2 regions of the Agromyces sp. 3263 genome follow, and region 2 is predicted to be linked to the other one. Evidence: predicted binding sites of a transcription regulator. Region 2 holds the regulator's gene; the other holds the start of a gene.
What was found. The regulator HrcA, encoded in region 2, represses chaperone genes, less so after heat shock. The targets are predictions, from matches to a motif close to TTNGCACTCGNNNNNNNCGAGTGCNAA.

Region 1 (7,315 bases), on a different contig from region 2:
GCGCGAGACCTTCGTGAACGACGCGTGGCCCGAGGCCGCCATGCGCCGCGAGCTCGAGGGGCCGCACGGCTACTACCTCGTCGCGGTCGACGAGGACGAGGAGGATCCGGAGCGCCGCCTGCTGGGCTACGCGGGACTGCTCGCGCCGTCGGGCAGCGGCCAGGGCGACATCCAGACCATCGCGGTCGCGCCGTTCGCGCGGGGCATCGGCCTCGGCCGTGGCCTGATGCACGCCCTCATCACGCAGGCTCGGCGCCGCCACGTCGCGGAGCTCTTCCTCGAGGTGCGTGCCGACAACCCGATCGCCCGTTCGCTCTACGAGTCGCTCGGATTCGTCGAGATCGGCCTGCGCCGGGGCTACTACCAGCCCGACAACGTCGACGCGATCTCCATGCGCCTGCAGGTCCCGGCCGCGGTGACCGGGCCTGCGGCATCCGGAACGTCATCGGCCACCGCCGATGGGGGTGTCGCGTGAACCGCGAGGCGCCGCTCGTGCTCGGCATCGAGACGTCCTGCGACGAGACCGGCATCGGCATCGTGCGGGGCACCACGCTCCTCGCCAATGTCATCGCCTCCTCGATGGAGGAGCACGCGCGCTACGGCGGCGTGGTTCCCGAGGTCGCGGCACGCGCGCACCTCGAGGCGCTGGGGCCGACGATCGCGGCGGCGCTCGCCGAGGCCGAGGTCGAGCTCGCCGACATGGACGCGGTGGCGGTCACGAGCGGTCCGGGGCTCGCCGGCGCGCTCATGGTGGGCGTCGGCGCGGCCAAGGCGCTCTCGCTGGCGCTCGAGAAGCCGATCTACGCCGTGAACCATCTCGTCGGCCACGTCGGCGCCGACCTCCTCGACGACGACGCGCCGCTCGAGACCCCGACCGTGGCGCTGCTCGTCTCGGGAGGCCACACGTCGCTCCTCCTCGTGCGCGACCTGGTCGCCGATGTCGAGCTGCTCGGCGAGACCATCGACGACGCCGCGGGCGAGGCCTTCGACAAGGTCGCGCGCCTGCTCGGCCTGCCGTACCCCGGCGGACCCGAGATCGACCGCGCGGCGCTCGGAGGCGATCCCACGGCGATCCGCTTCCCCCGTGGGCTCACCCTGCCCAAGGACCTCGTGGCGCATCGCTACGACTTCAGCTTCTCGGGGCTGAAGACGGCGGTGGCCCGCTGGGTCGAGCAACGCGAGGCGGCCGGTGAGCCCGTGCCCGTTGCCGACGTGGCCGCGAGCTTCCGGGAGGCCGTCGTCGACGTGCTGGTCGGCAAGGCCGTCGCCGCGTGCACCGACCTGGGCGTGCCGCGCCTGCTCCTCGGGGGCGGGGTCGTGGCGAACGCGCGACTCCGCGAGGTGGCCGAGCAGCGGGCGGATGCGGCGGGCATCGCGCTGCGGGTCCCGCCGCTGTCGCTCTGCACCGACAACGGCGCCATGATCGCCGCCCTGGGCGCGCAGCTCATCATGGCGGGCCATGCTCCGTCGCAGCTGGGCTTCGGTGCCGACTCGACGCTGCCGGTCACCGACATCCAGGTCTGACCGGGCGGCTTCGAAGGCTGCGCTCCGCGTGCCCACCGCGCTAGTGTGTGAAACGGAGACCGCGGTGCCGTGGAGGCGAGCGCCGCCGCGCCGCTGCAGCGGCGTGTGGAACATCCGATCCGCAGCATCGAGGGGAACACCGACCGTGACCGATCCGAACCTTCCCGAGCAGCCGGGCGCTCCGGTGCCCCCGCCGCCGCCCCCGCCGGGGCCCGCCCCGGCCTACGGTGCGGTCCCGCCGGCGACGCCCGCCGCGTCGTACCCGCAGCCCGCCGCGTCGTACCCGCAGCCCGCCACGGCGTACGGCCAGCCGCCGGCCACCAAGACGAACACGCTGGCGATCGTCTCGCTCGTCGCGTCGATCGCCGGCATCGTGATCCTGTGGGGCATCGGCTCGATCGCCGCAGTCATCTGCGGGCACATCTCGTTGAGCCAGATCAAGAAGACCGGCGAGCAAGGGCGCGGCATGGCGCTCGCCGGACTCATCATCGGCTACGCCGGCATCGTCCTGGCCATCATCGGCGTGATCGTCGCGGTCGCGCTCAGCGCGTGGCTCGTCACCTACTACGGCACGACAGGCGACCTTCAGTACTGAGCAGTCGCGGCATCCGCACCACCGATCGAGAAGGACGTACTCATGAGTGACCCCAGGAACCCCGACGAGCCGACCGTGCCGGCGGAGCCGGCGGTGCCCGTCGAGCCGGCCGAACCCGTGGTGCCCCCGGCGCCGGTGGAGCCCACGGCTCCGTCGGAGCCCGAGCCCACCTTCCCGGCGCCCGAGGAGCCGACCGCCCCGGGCATGCCGTCCGCGCCCGAGGCGCCGCCCGTGGCGCCCGGCGCGCCGTCGGCGCCCTCGGCACCGGAACCCCCGGCCCCGCCGGCGCCCCCGGTCCCGCCCGTGTACGGATCGGCGACACCGCCGCCTCCGCCGCCCGCGGGTGCGTACGGCGCTCCCGCCGCAGCGGCGGCCGCGGTCGACGGCGGCTCGCCGTACGGCAGCGCCCAGCAGACCGCGTACGGCCAGCCCGGCTACGCAGCCCCGGCATACGGTACGACGGCGCCCGCCAAGTCGACGCCCGTGCTCAGCCTCATCTCGCTGATCGCCGGCATCGTGGGCCTCGTCGGTTTCTTCGTGGTGTTCATCCCGATCGTGGGCGGCATCATGCAGCTGCTCATCCCGGCGGCGGCCGTGGTGCTCGGCTTCCTCGGCCGCAAGAAGGAGCCCGCGGCGAAGGGCATGTGGCTCACCGGCATGATCCTCGGCTTCGTCGGCATCGCGATCGGCCTGCTCTCCATCATCCTGTGGAGCGTCGCGTTCGCCAGCGTTCCGTACTACAGCTACTGAGGCCGGAGATGTCCGACCGCGAAGGGGTCCCGCCCGAGGGCGGGGCCCCCTCGCGTTCACCCGAGCCGGCACCCGTGCCGGAGCATCCCGATCCATCGCCGTCCGGTCCCGCGTCCGCGTCCGCAGTCGACCGTGATGGCGCGCAGCCGGCGGTCGACGACGAGCTGACGGTCGTCGCGCCGGCCGAGCCCACGCTGCGCGCGGACCCGACGGTGCGCGAGTACGACGTGCCGTTCGACACCGGCGAGCTGCAGTCGCTGCCGACCGGCCAGCTGCTCGTCGTGCACCGCGCCGAGCTCGCCCGCGTCGCCGACGCCGAGGAGGACGAGGAGCAGCGCCGCGTCTACAGCTGGATCTCGGCGATCCTCGGCGTCATCGGCGCCGCGGCGTCGCTCTTCCTCGGATGGCTGCTGCCGCTCTCCATCGCGGCGATCGTCTTCGGGGTGCTCGGCCTCCGGCGCGAGGAGGAGGGTCGCACGCTCGCCTTCGTCGGCATCGGCACCGGGATCGCGGGGCTGGTCTTCTCGTCGGTGTGGATCGGCTACTACGCGATCGTCTTCGGCGCGCTGCCGCGCTGAGGACCCGTCGGGTCTCCCGTCGGAAGGACCTCCGTGGGAGGGTCTCAGAGGCGTTCCACGAGGAGCACGACGCGACGTCCCTCCTCGCGCGTCAGCACGATGGTGGCGCTCCGGTCGCCGCGGAGCTTCAGCCTGGTGCGCAGGACCGCCGGATCGACGTCGGCACCCCGCTTCTTGATCTCGAGCGTGCCGATGCCACGCGCCGCGAGGGCCTGGCGCAGCTGGCGCTCGTCCGACGGGAGCCGTTCGAGCACGCGGAACCCTCGGGCGAAGGGCGAGTCGAAGGCGGTGTCCGAGGTCAGGTAGGCGATGCCGGGGCTGAGCATCCACGCCCCGTTCGCCCTGGCCAGGTCGCCGATGAGGCGGGCACGGATCACCGCGCCGTCGGGTTCGTAGAGGTAGTCGCCGAGCGGGCCGCTCGGCGCGTCCTCGCTGTCGGCTTGGGAGGTGAGCTCGGCGGCCGCGTCACCGCGGATCACCAGCGCAGCGCGCCCGATCCCGGGCCGAGCCACCGCTCCCTGCCACACCGCCAGCTCCACCACGTCGCCGTCGACCGAGACCCACTGCGCCTCGGAGCCGGCGGGGATGACGTCGCGGTCGGTGCCGGGCCCGAGCTTGACGCCGACCGGCATGCGGGCGGCCAGCCCGAAGGCGAACTCCAGCGAGGGCGAGTAGTCAGCGGCATCCGAGAGTCGACGGGTGGTGCCGCCGGCCGACGAACGGCGGGCGGGGTCGAGCCAGGCGCCGCCGATGCCGCCGAGCGGCACCTCCTCGGCCCGCGCGTGGAGCACGCGGGCCCTGGGGAACGGGGTGAGGTTGTAGGCGGCGATCGCTGCAGTGACCTCGTCGGCCTCGGCGGCCGTCACCTCGAGGTCGACCGCGGCGAGGGCGAGCGCGTCGCCGCCGATGCCGCACCCGAGGTCGGCGACGTGGCCGACGCCGGCGCGGGCGAACCTGCCGGCGTGGAGTGCGGCCACCCTGAGCCGGGTCGCCTGCTCGAGGCCCGGCTCGGTGAAGAGCATGCGCGAGGCGAACTCCCCGAACTTGGCGTGCGCGCGTGACCTCAGCCTCGACTGGCTGAGCACGGTGGCCACGAGCCCCGGGGAGTGGCCAGCGCGGCGCAGCTCGGCGACGACGCGCACGATGTCGGCCTTGGCGTCCCAATCGGGAAGCGAGTCGAGCAGCCGGAGGCCCTCGGGCGAGAGCAGTTCGACGAGCTCGGCGCGTTCCACCCGGCCACGCTAGCACCCCGTTCCCGGGCGCTGGCACTCACGTTGCACGAGTGCCAAATCGGCCCTAGACTCGGTTTAGCACTCTCGCTGTGAGGCTGCTAACCAGTCTTCCGTCAAGAAAGAGGTCAACCGTGTCGGTTTCCATCAAGCCGCTCGAGGATCGCATCGTCATCAAGCAGGTCGAGGCAGAGCAGACCACCGCGTCGGGTCTCGTGATCCCCGACACCGCCAAGGAGAAGCCCCAGGAGGGCGAGGTCGTGGCAGTGGGTCCCGGCCGCATCGACGACAACGGCAACCGCGTCCCGCTCGACGTGGCCGTCGGCGACAAGGTCATCTACTCGAAGTACGGCGGCACCGAGGTCAAGTTCGGCGGCGAGGAGCTCCTCGTGCTCTCGGCGCGCGACGTGCTCGCCGTCGTCGTCCGCTAGTCGACACGCACGCTCGGAAGCCCGGATGCCATGCGGCATCCGGGCTTCTGCCGTCTCCGGATGCCGCAGCGCCGGTCGTCGTCCTGACGGCATGTCGTCGCCCGATGGCAGCCGGCCGAGAGCTCCCGGCGACGCCCCCGGCGTAGGGTGGGTCGAGTGTCACGCTCGGGATCGCTCACGCCCACCACGCCCCCCGATCACGCTCCGGTGAGCCGGTCGGGGCTGGCGTTCGCGGTCAGCGCCTATGTGCTGTGGGGCTTCCTCCCGATCTACTTCATCGCGCTGGCGCCCTCGGGGCCGGTCGAGATCGTGGCGTGGCGAGTGCTCTTCTCCCTCGTCTTCTGCGCCCTGCTCATCACGGTGACGCGGGCCTGGCGTGCGCTCGGCGTGCTGTTCCGCGATCGGCGCATCCTGCTCACGATGGGCCTGGCGGGGCTCCTCATCTTCATCAACTGGCAGACCTACGTCTTCGCCGCGACGACGAACCAGGTCGTCGAGGCTGCCCTCGGCTACTTCATCAATCCGATCGTCACGGTCTTCCTCGGCGTGCTCGTGCAGCGCGAGCGACTGAACGTCACGCAGTGGGTCGCGGTCGGCATCTCGATCCTCGCGGTCGTGGTGCTCGCGGTGGGGTACGGACAACTGCCGTGGATCGCCCTCGTGCTGGCCTTCTCCTTCGGGTTCTACGGCCTCATCAAGAAGCGCGTGGGACCGAAGGTCGACGCGGTGTCGGGCCTCACGCTCGAGACCGTCTGGCTCGCGCCGCTCGCCATCGTGCAGCTCGTGTTCGTGGCGCTGACCACCGGGCTCACCATCGGCACGGTGAGCCCGTGGCACACCGCGCTGCTCATCGGGCTCGGCGCGGTCACCGCGGTGCCGCTCCTGCTCTTCGCGGCGGCCTCCCGTCGGCTCCCGCTCATCTACATGGGCTTCATCCAGTACTTCGCCCCGTTCATCCAGTTCCTCGTCGGCGTGGTCGTGCTCCAGGAGCCCATGCCCCCCGAACGATGGGTCGGGTTCGCGCTCGTGTGGGTGGCCCTCATCGTGCTCACCGTCGACCTCGTGCGGGGGGCCCGGTCATCCCGGCGAACCGCCGACGAGGTGCTCGAGGAGCCCATCTGAAGGTCCGCCGGCCCGATCGCTCCCGGGTGGGGGTCACGCGCGATCCGCGCGTGAACTCCAGCGGACACGACGATTTGCTGCGCGTGGGCCGGGGAAGGTGTCGGCGAGGTAACGATTCCTGCGGTGTTACACGGTTGTGACCGCGGCGACTTGTTTCGGCCTTGGAGGCACCATAGTGTCAAAACACGGCGTCACCAGACGCTGCTTTTGTGTACCAATCCTTCAGTCCCAAGGAGCAACATGAGCGTATTCGCGAAGGCCACGGCCTCGCGCTCGGCTCGCGCAGCATGGACGGGGGTCGCCCTCGCCGGCGTCAGTGCCCTCCTCCTCACGGCGTGCAGTTCGGGTGCCCCGGCCCCCGCCGAGTCGGATGAACCGACCGAGGCCGCCGCCGGCGACGCCCTGCCCATCGAGGCAGGCGACCGCGACCTGACCCTCAAGATCGGCACCATCCTTCCGCAGAGTGGAACGCTCGCGTTCCTCGGCCCGCCCGAGGAGGCCGGCGTCGCGCTCGCCGCCAAGGAGATCAACGAGGCCGACATGGGGCTCAACATCGAGGTCGTCTACCGCGACTCCGGCGACACCACGACGGACATCGCGACCGTCTCGGTGACCGACCTGCTCTCGCAGGATGTCTCGGCCATCGTCGGTGCCGCCTCGTCGGGTGTCTCGTTCACGGTCATCGACCAGATCACCTCGGCCGGTGTCGTGCAGTTCTCGCCGGCGAACACGTCGCCCGACTTCACCGACTACGAGGACAACGGCCTGTACTTCCGTACCGCGCCGTCCGACCTGCTCCAGGGTGAGGTGCTCGGCAACCAGATCGCCGAGGACGGCGCATCCACGCTCGGCCTGCTCGTCCTGAACGACCCCTACGGCACCGGCCTCGCGGCTGCGACCAAGGAGTCGTTCGAGGCAGCCGGCGGCGAGGTCGTCGCCGAGGAGCTCTTCAACACGGGTGACTCGAACTTCGACGCGCAGCTCTCGGCCATCAAGGCCGCGAACCCCGACGCCGTCGCCGTCATCACCTTCGACGAGGCCAAGGTCGTCGTCCCCGCGCTCGTCGGTTCGGGTTACCCCGGCGAC
Region 2 (7,315 bases):
GCGCCTCGTCGAGCACGACGAACGAGTCGTTCAGGGTGCGGCCGCGCATGTAGGCGAGCGGCGCCACCTCGACGGTGCCGGCCGCGAGCAGCTTCGGCACCATCTCGGGATCCATCATCTCGTTGAGCGCGTCGTAGAGCGGCCGCAGGTAGGGGTCGATCTTGTCGGTGAGGGTGCCGGGGAGGAATCCGAGCCGCTCACCCGCCTCGACGGCCGGGCGGGTGAGGATGATGCGGTTCACCTCCTTGCGCTGCAGGGCCTGCACGGCCTTCGCCATGGCGAGGTAGGTCTTGCCGGTGCCGGCCGGGCCGATGCCGAACACGATGGTGTTCTCGTCGATCGCGTCGACGTACTGGCGCTGACCCTCGGTCTTCGGGCGGATGGTGCGCCCTCGGGCGGAGACGATGACCTGTCCGAGCAGCTCGGACGGCTTGGCATTGGGATCGGCTTCGAGCATGCGGGCCGAGCTCCTCACTTCGGTGGGTGTCGGGTCCTGGCCGGCTCTGACGAGCTCCAGGAGTTCTTCGATGAGGCGGCGGACGCGCCGGCGGTCGTCGGCGGCGCCCCGGATGGTGATCTCGTTGCCGCGCACGTGCACCTCGACGCCGGGGTGCTCGCGCTGGATGGTGGTGAGCAACCGGTCCTGCGGGCCGAGGAGTCGCACCATGGCGATGCCGTCGATGCGGAGGCGCTCCTCGTCGTCGCGGAGCGGCTGCCCGGCAGCCGCCTCTGAGCCCTGCGCGTCAGCCGGCAAGCGAACCCTCCTCGAGGCCGCCCGCGAGCACGTGCGCGTGCACGTGGAAGACGGTCTGCCCGGCTCCGGCGCCGGTGTTGAACACGAGCCGGAAGTCGCCGTCGGCGAGGTCGGCGGCGATGCCACGGGCGACGGCGACGAGCTCGGCGAGCAGGTCGGGGTCGCCCTCGGCGAGCTCTGCCACGTCGCGGTAGTCGCCCTGCTTGGGCGTGACGATCACGTGCACGGGTGCCTTCGGCGCGATGTCGTGGAACGCGATCACCCGGTCGGTCTCCGCCACGATCTGCGCGGGGATCTCACGGGCGGCGATGCGCTCGAACAGGGTCGGCTCCGCGGCGGACTGGGTCATCTGCCCATCGTAGCGACGGATGCGTCACCACCGCCCGAGGCTTGCGTTCAGCACCGCGATGGCCGCAGGGCCGGCCGTGGAGGTGCGCAGCACCGAGGCCCCGAGCCGCACGGGCTCGGCCCCTGCGGCCACGAGCGCCTCGAGCTCGGACGGCGCGATGCCGCCCTCGGGGCCGACGACGAGCGCGAGGTCGCGGCCGTCGGGGCGCAGTTCGGTGAGCGCCGTCGTCGCGGTCGGCTCGAGGAGGAGCATCCGGGAGCCCTCGACCACGGCCGCAAGCGCACCGGTCGCGGTGACGGATGCCACGGGCGGCAGCCACGAGCGGATCGACTGCTTCACGGCCTCGCGCACGATCGTCGCCCAGCGCTGCCGGCCCTTCTCGGCCTTCGGCCCCTCCCAGCGCGACACCGAGCGCGAGGCGGCCCACGGCACGATCGCGTCCACGCCGAGCTCGGTGGCGGCCTGCACCGCGAGCTCGTCGCGATCGCCCTTCGCGAGCGCCTGCACGAGCGTGATGCGGATCGCAGGCGGCTCCTCGACGATGACCTCGTCGGCCTCGAGCGTGAGCTCGCGGGGCCCGGTCGCCGTGACGATGCCGAGCACGCGGATGCCGCGGCCGTCGCCGATCGCGATCCGCTCCCCCGTGCGCACCCGCGACACCGTCACCGCGTGCCGAGCCTCGTCGCCCGAGAGCCGGACGGTGGCACCGGGGGCGACGGACGCGAGGTCGAGGGACTCGTCGAGGTAGAGGTGGCTCATCGCGGCATCCGTCAGCCGAGGAAGCGGTCGCGGAGCCGCGCGAAGAGGCCCTGCTGGAAGTGGCTGAGCGCCGGGCCGGCCGCCTTCTTCGAGTGGGCGAACTGCTGGATGAGGTCGCGCTCCTTCGAGGAGAGCTTGGTGGGCGTGATGACCTGCACGCCGATCTTCAGGTCGCCACGACCGGTGCCGCGCAGCTTCGTGACGCCACGGTCCTTCACGGTGAGGATCTCGCCGCTCTGGAGTCCGGCATGGAGCTCGACGCGAACGTCGCCGTCGAGCGCCGGGATCGTGGTGTCGGCGCCGAGCACCGCGTCGGTCATGGCCACCTCGAGCGTGCAGAGCAGGTCGTCGCCGTTCCGGCTGAACACATCGTGGTTGCGCACCTTGATCTCGAGGTAGAGGTCGCCGTTCGGGCCCCCTGCCGGGCCGGCCTCGCCCGATCCGGGCATCTGCAGGCGCACGCCGGTGTCGACGCCGGCGGGGATGTCGACCGGCACGGTGCGGCGGGCGCGAACGCGGCCCTGGCCCTGGCAGGTGACGCAGGGCGTGGCGATGACGGTGCCGTAGCCGCGGCAGGTTCCGCAGGGGCTCGAGGTCATGACGTTGCCCAGCAGGGAGCGGACCGCGCGCTGGATCGAACCCGTCCCGTGGCAGATGTCGCACGTCACGGGCGACGTGCCCGGCTGGCAGCACGAGCCGTGGCAGGTCTCGCAGAGGATCGCGGTGTCGACCTCGATGTCGCGGTGCGTGCCGAAGATGACCTCCTCGAGCCCCACCTCGACACGGATGAGCGCGTCCTGGCCCCGTTCACGCCGCGACCGCGGCCCGCGTGTCTGCTGGCCGGCGCCGAAGAAGGTCTCGAAGATGTCCCCGAACCCACCGAAGTTCTGGCCGCCGGCGCCGCCGAATCCGCCTTGGCCGCCGAGGTCGTACTGCTCACGCTGCCTCGGGTCCGACAGCACGTCGTACGCGTGCGTGACCATCTTGAACCGCTCCGATGCATCGGCGCCCGGGTTCACGTCGGGGTGCAGCTCGCGCGCGAGGCGGCGGTAGGCCTTCTTGATCTCATCGGGGGTGGCGTCACGCGAGACGCCGAGGACCTCGTAGTGGTCTGCCACGGAGGGCGTGTCCTTTCGAATTGCCGGATGCCGGTCGATGCGACGGCAGCGGGGAATCAGCTCTCGCCGAGGGTGCGGGAGAGGTAGCGGGCGACGGCTCGCACAGCCGCCATGCTGTTGGAGTAGTCCATGCGGGTGGGGCCGACGATGCCGAGGCGCGAGACGTCGCGGCCGGGGATGGCGAACGCGCTCGACACGACAGAGGTCTCGCCGAGGCCGAACGAGGCGTTCTCGCGCCCGATGCGCACGGCGACGGCGTGCTCGTCACCGGCCATCTCGCCGAACAGCCGGAGCAGCACGACCTGCTCCTCGATCGCCTCGATGACCCCGAGGATCGACCCGGCGAAGTCCTGCTCGGTGCGCACGAGGTTGGCCGCCCCGGCCACCACGAGCCGGTCGTGTCGCTGGGCGCGCGCCTGCTCGGCGAGGGTCGCCGCGATCGTCTGCACGACGGCGGCGTGGCGGCCGTCGGCGCCGGGGATCTCGCCGGAGAGGGCGTCCGCGGCATCCGCCATCGTCCGCCCGTCGGCCAGGTCGTTGAGTCGCACCCGCAGCGCGGAGAGGGTCTCGTCGTCGACCGGCTCGTCGAGCACGACGAGGCGCTGCTCCACCTGCCCCGAGTCGGCGATCAGGATGCAGAGCACGCGGTCGGGCGCGAGGGAGACGAGCTCGACATGGCGCACGCGCGCGCTGCCGAACGAGGGGTACTGCACCACGGCGAGCTGCTTCGTCAGCTGGGCGATGAGCCGGACCGTGCGGGCGAGCAGCTCGTCGAGGTCGCTCGATTCGCCGAGGAAGGTCTCGATGGCCTGGCGCTGCGCCTGGCTCAGCGGACGCACGTCGGTGAGCTGGTCGACGAAGACGCGATAGCCCTTGTCGGTCGGGATGCGACCCGACGAGGTGTGCGGCGCCGCGATGAGCTCCTCCTCCTCGAGGAGGGCCATGTCGTTGCGGATCGTGGCGGCGGACACGCCGAAGGAGTGGCGCTCGACGATCGTCTTCGAACCCACCGGCTCGCGGGACGCGACGTAGTCCTGCACGATGGCGCGGAGCACTGCGAGACTGCGTTCGGAGACCATGGTCCTCGCTTCCCTCACCGCTTAGCACTCGTTCTGACTGAGTGCCAATCCTACCGCGAGAATCAGGGTCAGCACCGTTGCCGGGCCGCACGGCGCAGCGCTACCGTATGGGTACCCCGCGAGGCACCTTGCCTGCACCTTCCCTGCTGCAGTCGCGGTTCACCCCTTCTGAACCCCCCTGAAAGGCACGCACATGACCGACCCCAACGTCCAGCCGTCGGATCCGACGGGGCAGACCCCGCCTCCGCCTGCCGCACCGGCGACGCCCGACCCCGCCACGCACACCGCGCCGCCGCTGACCCACGAGCAGGACGTGCAGTGGGGCTCGTTCGCCCACCTCGGCGGCGTGCTCGGCTTCCTGCCGTCGCTCATCATCTGGCTCGTCTTCAAGGACCGCGGCGCGTTCACGAACACCGAGGCGAAGGAGGCGCTGAACTTCCAGATCACCCTCGTCTTCGGCTACATCATCTCGGCCATCCTCGTGGTCGTCTTCATCGGCGCGCTGCTCATGTGGGTCGTCTGGATCGTGGGCGTCGTCTTCTCGATCATCGCGTTCCTCCAGGCCAAGGACGGCAAGCACTACCGCTATCCGTTCGCCATCCGCCTCATCAAGTAGGCGCACGCCGGCAGCATCGATCCGCCCGTCGCGGGAGCGCCTATTCCCGCGGCGGGCGTTGCTGTGCCAGCATGAACCCGAACGAGTCTCGCCGAACGGACGAGCCCGAAGAAGGAGACCTCAATGTCCGACCAGACCCCGCCTCCGCCACCCCCGCAGGGACCCCCGCCGCCCCCGCCCCAGGGACCGCCGGCGCCGCCGCAGAACCCCTATGGCCAGAGCCAGCAGCTCAGCCCGAGCGATGAGAAGCTCTGGTCGACGCTCGTGCACATCGGCGGCATCTTCTTCAGCTTCGTGCCGGCGCTGCTGGGGTACCTGATCCTCAAGGACAAGGGCCCCTTCGTGCGCGAGCACACCGCGACCGCGCTGAACTTCCAGATCACCATGGCGATCGCCTACGTGGTCGGCATCGTGACGACGTTCATCGTGATCGGCATCTTCATCCTGATCGCGGTGTGGGTGCTCGTGATCGTCTTCAGCATCATCGCCGCGGTGAAGGCCAACCAGGGCCAGCTCTACACCTACCCGCTCACGATCAAGTTCGTGAGCTGAGCCTCACTCCTCCAGCAGGCGCCGCACCACGGCGTCCGCGAGCAGCCGCCCTCGTCTGGTGAGCGTCAGCACACCGGCGAGGGCGGCCTTCGCGTCCACGAGGCCATCCGCGATCAGGCCGACCACCGCGTGCCGCCCGCCCGCGTGCAGCGTGTCGATCCTGATGCCTTCCCGGATGCGCGTCAGGAGCAGCACCCGCTCGGTCTCCCGGGTGCCCGCGTCGAGCACCTCGCGTCCGACCGCGGGCGAGAGCTCCGCCGTGACCCGCTCCGCGTAGGCGGCCGGGTGCTTCGCGTTCCACCAGCGCACGCCTCCCACATGGCTGTGCGCGCCGGGACCCACGCCCCACCAGTCGTCGCCACGCCAGTACCCGAGGTTGTGGCGCGAGCGCTGCGAGGCATCCATCGCCCAGTTGCTCACCTCGTACCACTCGTACCCGGCCGCACCCAGCAGGTCGTCGGCGAGCTCGTACATGTCGGCCTCGAGGTCGTCGGACGGCGTCGCGAGCTCCCCGCGACGGATCTGGCGGGCGAGCTTCGTGCCCTCCTCGACGATGAGCGCGTAGGCGCTGACATGGTCTGGGCGCTCGGCCACCACCGCCTCGACGCTCCGGCGCCAGTCGCCCAGCGACTCGCCCGGCGTGCCGTAGATGAGGTCGAGGCTCACGTCGAGCCCGGCGTCGCGCGCCCAGCGCACCACGAGCGGCACCCGCGCGGGGTCGTGCGTGCGGTCGAGTGCCGCGAGCACGTGCGGCACCGCCGACTGCATGCCGAACGACACGCGCGTGAACCCCCCGTCGGCGAGACGACGCAGGTCGTCGGGTCCGACCGAGTCGGGGTTCGCCTCGGTCGTGACCTCGGCGCCCTCCTCGAATCCGAACTCGTCGCGCACGGCGCCGAGCATGCGCACCAGGTCGTCGGCGGGCAGCAGCGTCGGCGTGCCGCCCCCGAAGAACACGGTCGAGGCGAGGCGATGCGGCACTCCGGATGCCTCGAGCACCCGTCGCGACATCCGGATCTCACCGATCGCGTGGTCGGCGTAGTCCACCTGCCGCGCCCCCCTGAGTTCACCGGCGGTGTACGTGTTGAAGTCGCAGTAGCCGCAGCGCACCCGGCAGAACGGGACGTGCACGTAGACGCCGAACGCGCGCTCATGGGCGCCGACTGCGGCGGATGCCGGGACGAGGCCGTCGAGCGGCGCCGGATCGCCGAGCGGAAGGGCCGAGCCCACCGGCTACACGCCGCCCGCGGGGTGCAGGGCCCGCAGTTCGACGCGGGTGAGCTCCCGGCGCTTGCGGCGCTGCCGAGGAGCCACGAGGCGACGGATGCCGCCGGCGGTGCCGAGCAGCGACCGGATCGTGAGCCACACGGTGTCGTCCTCGCGGCGCTCGAGGATGAAGGACTCCTCGCCGCTCTCGGGCCCCTCCGCCGTGGTGCCGTAGGCGAAGCCGACGCGGTCGGGCTCGTCGATCACGTAGACGACGAGCACCGGGGTGTCGTGGTGGCGGAAGCGGCCCGAACGACGCAGCGTCGCGGTCATGCCGGCGGCGATGTACGGCGTGCCGTCGGCGCCGAAGCGCTCCTCGGTGCGCGGCGACGGCTGCTCGGCGAGCGGCGCTCCCTCGGCGTCGTAGACGATGCCCGGGTACTGCGCGCCCGTGCCCGTCGACACGTCGACGACCTCGAAGCCGGCGCCCTGCTGGATGCCCCAGGTCATGAGCGACTCCGCGGCGCGCTCGAAGCGCTCGATCCCGCTGCCGAGGCGCACGGAGTCCTCGGCAGGGCGATAGCCCTCGGGCGGGTAGCGCAACAAGTCGGGGGCGAGCGTCGCCCCGATCGCCCCGTAGGTGACCGACTGGTCGGTGAAGGTGCTTCGTCGGGTCATCGGGAACCTACTTCTTCGCGTCCTTCTTCTCGGTGTCGCCCGAGAGCGCGGCGATGAACGCCTCTTGGGGGACCTCGACGCGGCCGACCATCTTCATGCGCTTCTTGCCCTCCTTCTGCTTCTCGAGGAGCTTGCGCTTGCGCGTGATGTCGCCGCCGTAGCACTTGGCGAGCACGTCCTTGCGCATCGCGCGGATCGACTCAC

Region 1: groES (co-chaperone GroES) is a predicted target of HrcA. The motif match lies at 4,710-4,736, and genes of this name have one in related genera.

The regions. Positions count from the first base shown of each region.
Region 1 is NZ_JAVDUV010000001.1:2,651,615-2,658,929, forward strand. Features, by position in the region: gene rimI (ribosomal protein S18-alanine N-acetyltransferase) at 1-475, shown strand, start outside; gene tsaD (tRNA (adenosine(37)-N6)-threonylcarbamoyltransferase complex transferase subunit TsaD) at 472-1,524, shown strand; gene J2X63_RS12120 (DUF4190 domain-containing protein) at 1,670-2,119, shown strand; gene J2X63_RS12125 (DUF4190 domain-containing protein) at 2,162-2,869, shown strand; gene J2X63_RS12130 (DUF4190 domain-containing protein) at 2,944-3,447, shown strand; gene J2X63_RS12135 (class I SAM-dependent methyltransferase) at 3,492-4,679, opposite strand; gene groES (co-chaperone GroES) at 4,811-5,107, shown strand; gene rarD (EamA family transporter RarD) at 5,264-6,229, shown strand; gene J2X63_RS12150 (ABC transporter substrate-binding protein) at 6,470-7,315, shown strand, end outside.
Region 2 is NZ_JAVDUV010000002.1:150,420-157,734, reverse strand. Features, by position in the region: gene J2X63_RS13920 (PhoH family protein) at 1-667, opposite strand, end outside; gene J2X63_RS13915 (histidine triad nucleotide-binding protein) at 744-1,103, opposite strand; gene J2X63_RS13910 (16S rRNA (uracil(1498)-N(3))-methyltransferase) at 1,128-1,862, opposite strand; gene dnaJ (molecular chaperone DnaJ) at 1,874-2,980, opposite strand; gene hrcA (heat-inducible transcriptional repressor HrcA) at 3,037-4,059, opposite strand; gene J2X63_RS13895 (DUF4870 domain-containing protein) at 4,253-4,675, shown strand; gene J2X63_RS13890 (DUF4870 domain-containing protein) at 4,799-5,227, shown strand; gene hemW (radical SAM family heme chaperone HemW) at 5,231-6,457, opposite strand; gene J2X63_RS13880 (DUF1990 family protein) at 6,461-7,111, opposite strand; gene lepA (translation elongation factor 4) at 7,119-7,315, opposite strand, start outside.